Regions from separate parts of the Rhodocista pekingensis genome, predicted to be linked through region 2. Evidence: predicted binding sites of a transcription regulator. Region 2 holds the regulator's gene; each other region holds the start of a gene.
The links. Region 2 encodes PhoB, which activates phosphate uptake and scavenging genes when phosphate is short. Its sites were predicted from a motif close to TNTCATAAAACTGTCA; they were not measured.
Positions count from the first base shown of each region.

Region 1: a site for PhoB is predicted at 2,227-2,242, ahead of oppB (oligopeptide ABC transporter permease OppB). Genes of this name have one in related genera too.
Region 3: a site for PhoB is predicted at 1,693-1,708, ahead of ACFQPS_RS19360 (PhoX family protein). Genes of this name have one in related genera too.

Region 1 is NZ_JBHTCM010000007.1:34,610-37,881, reverse strand. Features, by position in the region: gene ACFQPS_RS06285 (ABC transporter ATP-binding protein) at 1-176, opposite strand, end outside; gene ACFQPS_RS06280 (ABC transporter permease subunit) at 193-1,104, opposite strand; gene oppB (oligopeptide ABC transporter permease OppB) at 1,224-2,147, opposite strand; gene acnA (aconitate hydratase AcnA) at 2,802-3,272, shown strand, end outside.
Region 2 is NZ_JBHTCM010000018.1:133,660-136,931, forward strand. Features, by position in the region: gene pstB (phosphate ABC transporter ATP-binding protein PstB) at 1-615, shown strand, start outside; gene phoU (phosphate signaling complex protein PhoU) at 668-1,393, shown strand; gene phoB (phosphate regulon transcriptional regulator PhoB) at 1,486-2,190, shown strand; gene ACFQPS_RS16050 (class I SAM-dependent methyltransferase) at 2,297-3,076, shown strand.
Region 3 is NZ_JBHTCM010000028.1:187,239-190,510, forward strand. Features, by position in the region: gene ACFQPS_RS19360 (PhoX family protein) at 1-1,562, opposite strand, end outside; gene ACFQPS_RS19365 (BMP family lipoprotein) at 1,858-2,859, shown strand; gene ACFQPS_RS19370 (ABC transporter ATP-binding protein) at 2,873-3,272, shown strand, end outside.

The DNA.
Region 1 (3,272 bases), on a different contig from region 2:
GCCAGCAGCCCCATCACCGCCATGAAGAGCTGGCTCTTGCCCGAGCCGGATTCGCCGACGATGCCGACGCACTCGGACTCGTTGACGTCGAAGGAGACGGAATTGACGGCGCTCACCTCGCCGTCGGGGGTGGCGAAGCGGACCTGGAGATCGCGGACTTCGAGCACGGCTGTCATGGCTGGCGATCCCCGGTCAGCGGTCTTTCGGGTCGAGGGCGTCGCGCAGCCCGTCGCCGATGAAGTTGAAGCAGAAGAGGGTCACGGCCAGGAATACCGCCGGGAAGACCAGCATCCAGGGGGCATTCTCCATCTGCGCCGCCCCTTCGGAGATCAGCACGCCCCAGCTCGTCATCGGCTCCTGCACGCCCAGGCCCAGAAAGCTGAGGAAGCTCTCGACCAGGATCACGACCGGCACCAGCAGGGTCATGAACACGATGACCGGGCCGATCACGTTGGGGATGATGTGGCGCCGGATGATGGAGGCGTTGGAGACGCCGGCAGCGCGGGCCGCCTCGATGTACTCCTTGCGCTTCACCGACAGGGTCTGGCCGCGCACGATGCGCGCCATGGTCAGCCACTCGACGCAGCCGATGGCGGCGAAGACCAGCAGGATGTTGCGGCCGAACACCACCACCAGGATGATGACGAAGAACATCAGCGGCATCGAGTAGAGCACGTCCACGATGCGCATCATGATGTTGTCCACCCGGCCGCCGACATAGCCGGCGATGGCGCCGTAGCTGACGCCGATGATCAGCGCCACCAGGGTGGTGACGATGCCGACCATGAGCGAAACCCGGGCGCCGTAGAGGGTGCGGATGAACAGGTCGCGGCCGTTGGCGTCCGTCCCGAACCAGTGGCTGTTCTCGAAGGTCGGCGGGATACCGATCGCCTCCCAGTAGACGGCGTCGTAGTCGTGCGGGCTCAGCACGTCGGCGAAGATCGCCATCAGCGCGATCAGCGCCAGCACCACCATGCTGGCGACCGCCATCTTGTTGGCGAAGAGGCGCCGGCGCGCATCGTCCCAGAGCGACCGGCCCTGGACCTCCTCCGCCGCCTTTTCCATCAGGTCGGAGCCCCCGCCCCGGATGCTGAACTGTGCCATCGCTTCCGTCACTCCGCCCTTACCGTCACTCTGCCGCCACCGCCCGGGCCGAGCGTGACGGGTTCAAGGCTGGGATCGTCGCCGGGGGCGGCCGTCTCAGGGACGGCCGGCCGCCCGCGTCAGTCATAGCGGACCCGGGGGTCCAGCAGGCCGTAGACCAGATCCACGATCAGGTTCATCAGCACGATCAGCGAGCCGTAGGTGATCACCGTGCCCATCACCAGCGTGTAGTCGCGGTTGATGGCGCCCTGCACGAAGTAGCGGCCGATGCCGGGAAGCTGGAAGATCTGCTCGATCACGACCGAGCCGGTCACCAGCCCGGCGATGGCCGGACCGAGATAGGAGACCACGGGCAGCAGTGCCGCCCGCAGCGTGTGCCGCCAGATGATGAGGCGCTCCGGCAGCCCCTTGGCGTGCGCCGTGCGCACGAAGTTGGAGCGCAGCACCTCGATCATGCCGCCGCGGGTCAGGCGGCTGATGATGGCGATCTGCGGCAGCGCCAGCGCGATCACCGGCAGCACCATGTTCTGGATCGCCCCGCTGCCCCAGCCGGCCACCGGCAGCCAGCCCAGATAGATGCCGAAGACCAGCGTCAGCAAGGGCGCCATGACGAAGTTCGGGATGGTGATGCCGGCCATGGCGACGCCCATCACCGCATAGTCGGTGCGGGTGTTCTGGCGCATCGCGGCCAGCACGCCCAGGGTGCAGCCGATGGCGACGGCCAGGAAGATGGCCGACAGGCCCAGCCGCAGCGAGACGGGGAAGCCGGTCCCGATCAGCTCGCTGACCGTGAAGTCCTTATAGGTGAAGCTGGGCCCGAAATCGCCTTGCAGCGCGTTGCCCAGATAGATCAGGAACTGCTGCCAGATCGGCTTGTCCAGATTGTAGGCCGCCTTCAGGTTGGCCTCGATCTCCGGCGGCAGCACGCGCTCGCCGTCGAACGGGCCGCCCGGCGCCGCGTGCATCAGGAAGAAGGCCAGCGCGACGATGACCAGCAATGTGGGGATCGCTTCCAGCAGACGCCGGACCGCATAGGACAACATCTCTTCGGAATCCTCCGCCCGCGCGCGCCGGAGCTTTTTCACAGGAGAGGCATGCAAGGCGCGCAACCCGCTCGGCCGGTGACCTTTCTGTTAAAATTTCTCCGGTGTCAACCGCAACCGGGCCAGAAGAACAAGATTCCGGAACAGCCGCCGATCCGCGCAACCGACCGCGCCGACACCCGACTCAGCACGAAAGAAAACGCCGGATACGCCCCTCCCGGCGGGACCCGGCCGGGGCGGTCGCGCCCCTGCCGGAGACGGTCACCCGCGACGCCCTGCCGCCCCGCCCCGCTGGAACGGGAGCGCGTGGAACGGGTATGAACGACCCAAATGGCAACCCTGGGCGGCATCCACGACACGGGCCGCGACATGCGGGGACGCCGCCGGTTCATGCCGCAGAGCGGTCCGGATGCGCCTGTCAAGCTATCCCCGGCGCATTTGATCCGACCCGGAAAACGCGCTACATCACGCCCGCGAGAATCCACCGGGCGGAACGCCCGGGAGTAACACCCACCGGGCGGAATGCCCGGAAGGAATACCTGGGCGGCAAGCCCGCGCGAATCCCTGGGCGGTGCGCGTTCCGGACGCTGGAGCCGGAAGCCGACAGCGCCGTTCCAGGCGGCACACCCGACGACCCGATGGAGGAGTCCACCCGTGTCCACGATCACCGGCCAAGACAGCCTGAAGACCCGCCGCACGCTCGACGTCGGGGGCAGGACCTACGACTACTTCAGCCTGAAGGCGGCCGAGAAGGCGGGCCTGGGCGACCTGTCCCGCCTGCCCTTCTCCATGAAGGTGCTGCTGGAGAACCTGCTGCGCTTCGAGGACGGGCGCACGGTGAGCGTGGACGACGTCAAGGCCGTGGCGCAGTGGCTGAAGGACCGGCGCAGCGACCGGGAGATCGCCTACCGCCCGGCGCGCGTGCTGATGCAGGACTTCACCGGCGTGCCGGCCGTCTGCGATCTGGCGGCGATGCGCGAGGCGATGCAGGCGCTGGGCGGCGACCCGCAGAAGATCAATCCGCTGACGCCGTGCGATCTGGTCATCGACCATTCCGTGATGGTGGATTCCTTCGGCAGCCCGACCGCGTTCCAGGAGAACGTGGACCTTGAGTTCCAGCGCAAC
Region 2 (3,272 bases):
TGCCTGAACCGGATGAACGACACCATCGACATCTGCCGGGTGGAAGGGCTGATCACGCTGGACGGGCAGGACATCCACGACCCGGAACTGGACGTGGTGCAGCTCCGTGCCCGCGTCGGCATGGTGTTCCAGAAGCCGAACCCGTTCCCCAAGTCGATCTACGACAACATCGTCTACGGGCCGCGGCTGCACGGCCTTGCCACCCGCAAGGACGAGTTCGACCAGATCGTCGAGACCTCGCTGCGCCGCGCCGGCCTCTGGAACGAGGTGAAGGACCGCCTGCTGGAGCCGGGCACCGGCCTGTCCGGCGGCCAGCAGCAGCGCCTGTGCATCGCCCGCGCCATCGCGGTCAGCCCCGAGGTGATCCTGATGGACGAGCCCTGCTCGGCGCTCGACCCCATCGCCACGGCGCACATCGAGGAGCTGATCGACGAGCTGCGCCAGGCTTTCACCATCATCATCGTCACCCACAACATGCAGCAGGCCGCCCGCGTCTCGCAGCGCACGGCCTTCTTCCACCTGGGCGACATGGTCGAGGTCGGCGAGACCGAGGAGATCTTCACCAACCCGCGCGACGAGCGCACCCAGGGCTACATCACCGGCCGCTTCGGCTGAGCCGGCACGGCGCCCGGCCCCGCGCGGGCCGCCAGCAGGACAAGGGGTCAGCATGGCCACCGAACACACCGTCAAGTCTTTCGAACAGGAACTGCGGCGGCTCTCCGGCCTGATCACCCAGATGGGCGGCGTGGCCGAGGCGCAGGTGGACGCGGCCGTGCAGGCGGTGACCCGCCGCGATGTCGATCTGGCCGGCCGCGTCATGCAGTCCGACAACCGGCTGGACGATTACGAGCGCCAGATCGAGCAGGAGACCATCCGCATGCTGGCCCTGCGCCAGCCGATGGGCAGCGACCTGCGCGAGATCCTGGCGGCGCTCAAGATCTCCGCCGATCTGGAGCGCACCGGCGACTACGCCGCCAACATCGCCAAGCGCTCGATCGCGCTCGCCCAGTTGCCCGCCGTCCGCCCGGCCTCGGCCATCCCGCGCATGGGCAAGCTGGTGCAGGAGATGCTGAAGGAAGTGCTCGACGCCTATGTCGACCGCGACCTGGAGAAGGCCATCGCCGCCTGGCACCGCGACGAGGAGCTGGACGATCTCTACACCAGCCTGTTCCGCGAGGTCCTGACCTACATGATGGAGGACCCGCGCAACATCACCCCCTGCACGCATCTGCTGTTCATCGCCAAGAACCTGGAGCGGGCGGGCGACCACGCGACCAACATCGCGGAGACGATCCATTTCCTGATCGTCGGCCAGCCGCTCGCCACCGACCGGCCCAAGGGCGACGAGTCGAGCTTCGCCGTCGTCTCGCCCGAGACCCCGGCGGCGCCCTGACCGGCCCGGGGGGCGCGGTGACCGCTCACCGAGGGACTGCTCACCAAGTTACTGCCTGCCCGAGTGATCGACTGACGTTAGCCGGACCCGCCATGAACTCAGCCCTGAAGCCCCTGATCCTGATCGTCGAGGATGAGGCGGATCTCGTCACCCTGCTGAAGTACAATCTGGAGAAGGAGGGCTTCCGCGTCATCTCCGCCAGCGACGGGGAGGAGGCGCTGCTGCTGGCCAACGAGCAGGCGCCGCATCTGGTGCTGCTGGACTGGATGCTGCCGCTGATGAGCGGGCTGGAGGTCTGCCGCCAGCTCCGGCGCAACCCGAAGACCCGCGACACGCCCGTCATCATGCTGACCGCCCGCGGCGAGGAGGCGGACAAGGTCCGCGGCCTGAACAGCGGGGCGGACGACTACATCGCCAAGCCGTTCAGCCCGACCGAGCTGGTCGCCCGCATGCGCGCCGTGCTGCGCCGCGCCGCACCAGGGCTGGCGGAGGAGCTGCTGCGCTTCGCCGACGTGGTGATGGATCTGGCCGCGCACCGGGTCCGCCGCAACGGCCGCGACGTGCATCTGGGGCCGACGGAGTTCCGCCTGCTGCGCCACTTCATGCAGCATCCCGGCCGCGTCTTCAGCCGCGAGCAGCTCCTGGACGTGGTCTGGGGCCACGACGTCTATGTCGAGCCGCGCACCGTGGACGTCCACATCCGGCGTCTGCGCAAGGCGCTGAACGAGACCGACGACCAGGACCTGATCCGCACCGTCCGCTCCGCCGGCTACGCGCTCGACCAGAACACGCTCTGAGCGCCGGCCGGGCGGCGGCCGCTTCCGGGTCAACTCCTTTTGAAAAAGCGTAGCTATTTGCCGCGCCCGCTTCCGTGCCCGCGCGCGCTGCGCTAGGGTGCCGCGCATGACTGAGACCACGCCCCCGCCGGGACAGGAGTCCCGCTTCTTCGGCTTCCGCGAGGTGGACCCGCGGGAGAAGACGCCGCTTGTACGGGGGGTCTTCTCCTCCGTCGCCACGCGCTACGACCTGATGAACGACCTGATGTCGGGGGGCATCCACCGACTCTGGAAGGACAGCTTCGTCTCCATGGTCGATCCCCGGCCGGGCGAGACCCTGCTGGACGTGGCCGGCGGCACCGGCGACATCGCCTTCCGCCTGTCCAATCGGGCGCCGGGCTCCCGCGTGCTGGTCTGCGACCTGACCGAGGCCATGGTCCGGGTCGGCCGCGACCGCGCCATCGACCGCGGCCTGCCGCAGCGCTCCGACGGCACCGGCATCGACTGGATGGTCGGCAATGCCGAGGCGCTGCCCATCGCCAGCCGCTCGGTGGATGCCTACACCATCGCCTTCGGCCTGCGGAACGTCACCCACATCGACGTGGCGCTGGCCGAGGCGCGGCGCGTGCTGCGGCCGGGCGGCCGGCTGTTCATCCTGGAGTTCAGCCACGTCACCCTGCCGATCTTCCGCGAGATCTACGACGGCTTCTCCTTCGGGGTGCTGCCGCGGCTGGGCGAGATGGTGGCCGGCGACCGCGAGAGCTACCAGTATCTGGTGGAAAGCATCCGGCGCTTCCCCCGGCAGGAGGCCCTGTGCCGCCGGATCGAGGCGGCGGGCCTGGCCCGCGTCCGCTACCGGAACCTGACCGGCGGCATCGCCGCCGTGCATTCCGCCTGGCGGGTCTGAGCCGATGCGGCCGGTGCTGCGGCATGACGGACGACCAGGGCGCCCGGCCCGTCGGGCTGCCCCGGCGCTGCCTGCCCCGGTGACGGCTGCCCCGGTGACGGCTGCCCTGGCACCGCCTGTCCTGGCACTGCCGCGCGACCGGCGGTGCTGCGCCGGCGGGACCGCCGCCGGCAGAGAAGACGCACGAACGGAACCG
Region 3 (3,272 bases), on a different contig from region 2:
GGAGCCGACATCTCGACGATGTGGCCCCAGAGATTGCCGACTCGGGGATTGGCCGCATCCACATGGGTGATCGACGGATGCTCCGGGCGGGCCGGGCGGCGGTCGCTGTTGTTGGTCAGCATCGCATAGACCTTCTGGGTCCTGTGATTGACCTCGATGTCCTCGGGCCGGTCCATGCGGGTGGCCCCGACCAGGGTGGCGGCGTGGCGGGTGTTGATGGAGACGTCGGCCTGCGTCCGGAAGCCGTTCTCCGGCGTCAGCGGCCCCTGTCCCTGGATCAGCGGCAGCCAGGTGAGCGTGCTGTCGGCGTTGAAACGGGCGACATAGAGCGTGCCGTCCTCCAGCAGCGTCATGTTCTTCGCCCGGTCGTCGGGATCGAAGCGGTTGCGGCTGACGAAGCGGTAGATGTGCTCGAACACCTGGTCGTCGCCCATGTAGACGACGACGCGGCCGTCCTTGTTGACGACGACGCCCGCCCCCTCGTGCTTGGCACGGCCCAGGGCCGTGTGCTTGCGCGGAGTCGAGGTGGGGTCGTAGGGATCGACCTCGACCACCCAGCCGAAGCGGTTGGCCTCGTTCGGTTCCTTGTTCACGTCGAAGCGCGGGTGGTGCAGGCCCCAGAGGTAGCGGCTGCCCGGCACCGTATAGCGGTCGTAGTTGCGCTGCTCGGGGTGCGACTGGTCGATGGTCCCGATGAAGTAGCCGTCGAAATTCTCTTCGCAGGTCAGGAACGTGCCCCAGGGCGTGACGCCGCCGGCGCAGTTGTTCAGCATGCCGATGACGCGGGTGCCGGTCGGATCGGCGCTGGTCCGCATCCGCTCATGGCCGGCGGCGGGGCCGGTGAACGCCATCTCGGTGGCGAGCGGCGAGAGGCGGCGGTTGTACGGGCTGCCCTTCACGTAGGCCCAGTTGCCGTCGGCACCGCGCTTGAGTTCCACGATGCTGCCGCCGTGGGCGGCCATCTCGACCTCGGCGATCTCCCGGGTGATGAGCTGGGCGGCCTTGTCCTGCGGGATGCGGTCCATGCCTGCCGGGATCAGGCCGGGGAACATCACCTCGGTGTTGGTGTATTCGTGGTTCACCCAGAGCAGGCCGTGGTCGCTCGACCGGCTGCCCAGCGGCAGCGGCAGATAGCCCACGAAGTCGTTGTTGTAGCCGAACTGCCCGAGCTGCTTCTCCGCCGTCTGCGCATAGGGATCGAACTCGGGCGCGCCCGGCAGCAGGGGATCGCCCCAGCGCAGCAGCACCTTGGCCTGATAGCCCTTGGCGACGTGGTGGGTCTCGTCGACGCCGCGCGCCAGCTCCTCGAAGGGGAACCGGCTCTCCGCATCGACGGCGCGGGCCGCCGCGTCCTGCGCTGCCGCCGCCCGCGATGCCGGCAGCAGCAGCGACAGCGGCAGCGCCGCCAGCGCCGTGCTGGCGAGCGCGCCGCGCAGCAGTTCGCGCCGGCCGAACCGCCGCTGGAGCACCTCGCCGAAGGTCGGCGTCGTGTCCGGGCTGGACGGGAGGTCCGCGCGGTCCTCGAACTCGTCCGCGGAAAGGTGCGTGAAGGGGGCGGTCATGGCAGGGTACTCCGGTGGGGCTGAGGCGTCCGGCAGATATCGGGGGGCCGTCCGAAGGGACAACGGCGCCGGCCATCCCGCTGACCGGACAGGCGATTCCGCCGCACCTGCGGCTTATAGCGACCTCATCTTACAATCGTATGACAGCGCGGCGGCGGACCGCGGGGCAGCCGCCCGCTCCTGTCCGGAGCCGGGATGGTCGGCAGGACGCGCGCCCGACCTTGCCGAGGACGGGCGAAGCCGTTAGGTTCCGTGGCTCCATCTCGGAATTGTTGTATCCTGCGGGTTCAGCCTGATGAAGACGCTGTTGCGCGCCGCCTTCGCGGCCGTCCTTGTGCTCTGTGCGGCGATGGCGGGGCCGGCCGCGGCCTTCGAACCGGCCATCGTGTTCGACATGGGCGGCCGGTTCGACAAGTCCTTCAACGAAGGCGCCAATGACGGCGCCGAGCGGTTCAAGGCCGAAACCGGCATCAACTTCCGCTTCTTCGAGGTGACGAACGAAGCGCAGCGGGAGCAGTTCCTGCGCCGGCTGGCCCAGCGCGGAACGGACGTCGTCGTCGCGGTCGGATTCTCGATGGCGCCGGCGGTCGAGAAGATCGCCAAGGAATTCCCCAAGGCCCGCTTCACCCTGATCGACAACGTGGTCGATCTGCCGAACGTGCAGTCGATCATGTTCGCCGAGCACGAGGGCTCCTACCTCGTCGGCATGCTGGCCGCGATGGCGAGCAAGACCGGCACGGTCGGGTTCGTCGGCGGCATGGACATTCCCCTGATCCGGCGCTTCTCCTGCGGCTACGAGCAGGGGGTGAAGGCGGTCAATCCGCAGGCCACCCTGCTGGTGAACATGGCCGGCTCCACCCCCGCCGCGTGGTCGGACCCGACCCGCGGCAGCGAGCTGGCCAAGAGCCAGTTCGACCGCGGGGCCGACGTCGTCTTCGCCGCCGCCGGGCAGACCGGCATGGGCGTGCTCCAGGCGGCGGCGGATGCGGGCCGGTTCTCCATCGGCGTGGACAGCAACCAGAACCACCTGTTCCCCGGCAGCGTCCTGACCTCCATGGTCAAGCGGGTGGACGTGGCCGCCTACAACGCCTTCAAGACGGCGCAGGACGGCACCTGGAAGCCGGGGTTGCAGTATCTGGGCCTGAAGGATGACGGCGTCACCTGGGCCTATGACGAGAACAACAAGGACCTCATCACGCCCGAGATGAAGGCGCGCGTCGAGGCGGCGGCGCAGGAGATCAAGGCAGGCACCCGCGCCGTCGCTAACTACAGCGACACCGACGGCTGCAAGTACTGAGCCCGCGCGCTCCGTGACCCGTCCAGCCCCCACTCCGGACGCCACCCGTTCCGACTCCGTCTCCTTCGCCGTCGAACTGCTGGGCATCGACAAGCGTTTCGGCCCCGTCCACGCCAACCGGGACGTGACCATCCGCTTCGCGCCGGGCAGCATCCACGGGCTGGTGGGTGAGAACGGCGCCGGCAAATCGACGCTGATGAGCATCCTGTACGGCTTCTACCAGGCCGACGGGGGCGAGATCCGCGTCGGCGGGAAACCGGCCCGCATCGCCACCCCGCAGGACGCCATCCGGCTGGGCATCGGCATGGTCCACCAGCACTTCATGCTGGTGGAGACCTTCACCGTGCTGGAGAACCTGCTGCTGGGCGCCGAGGGCGGCGCCCGGCTGGGTCCGGCGCGCGAACGCGCCCGCG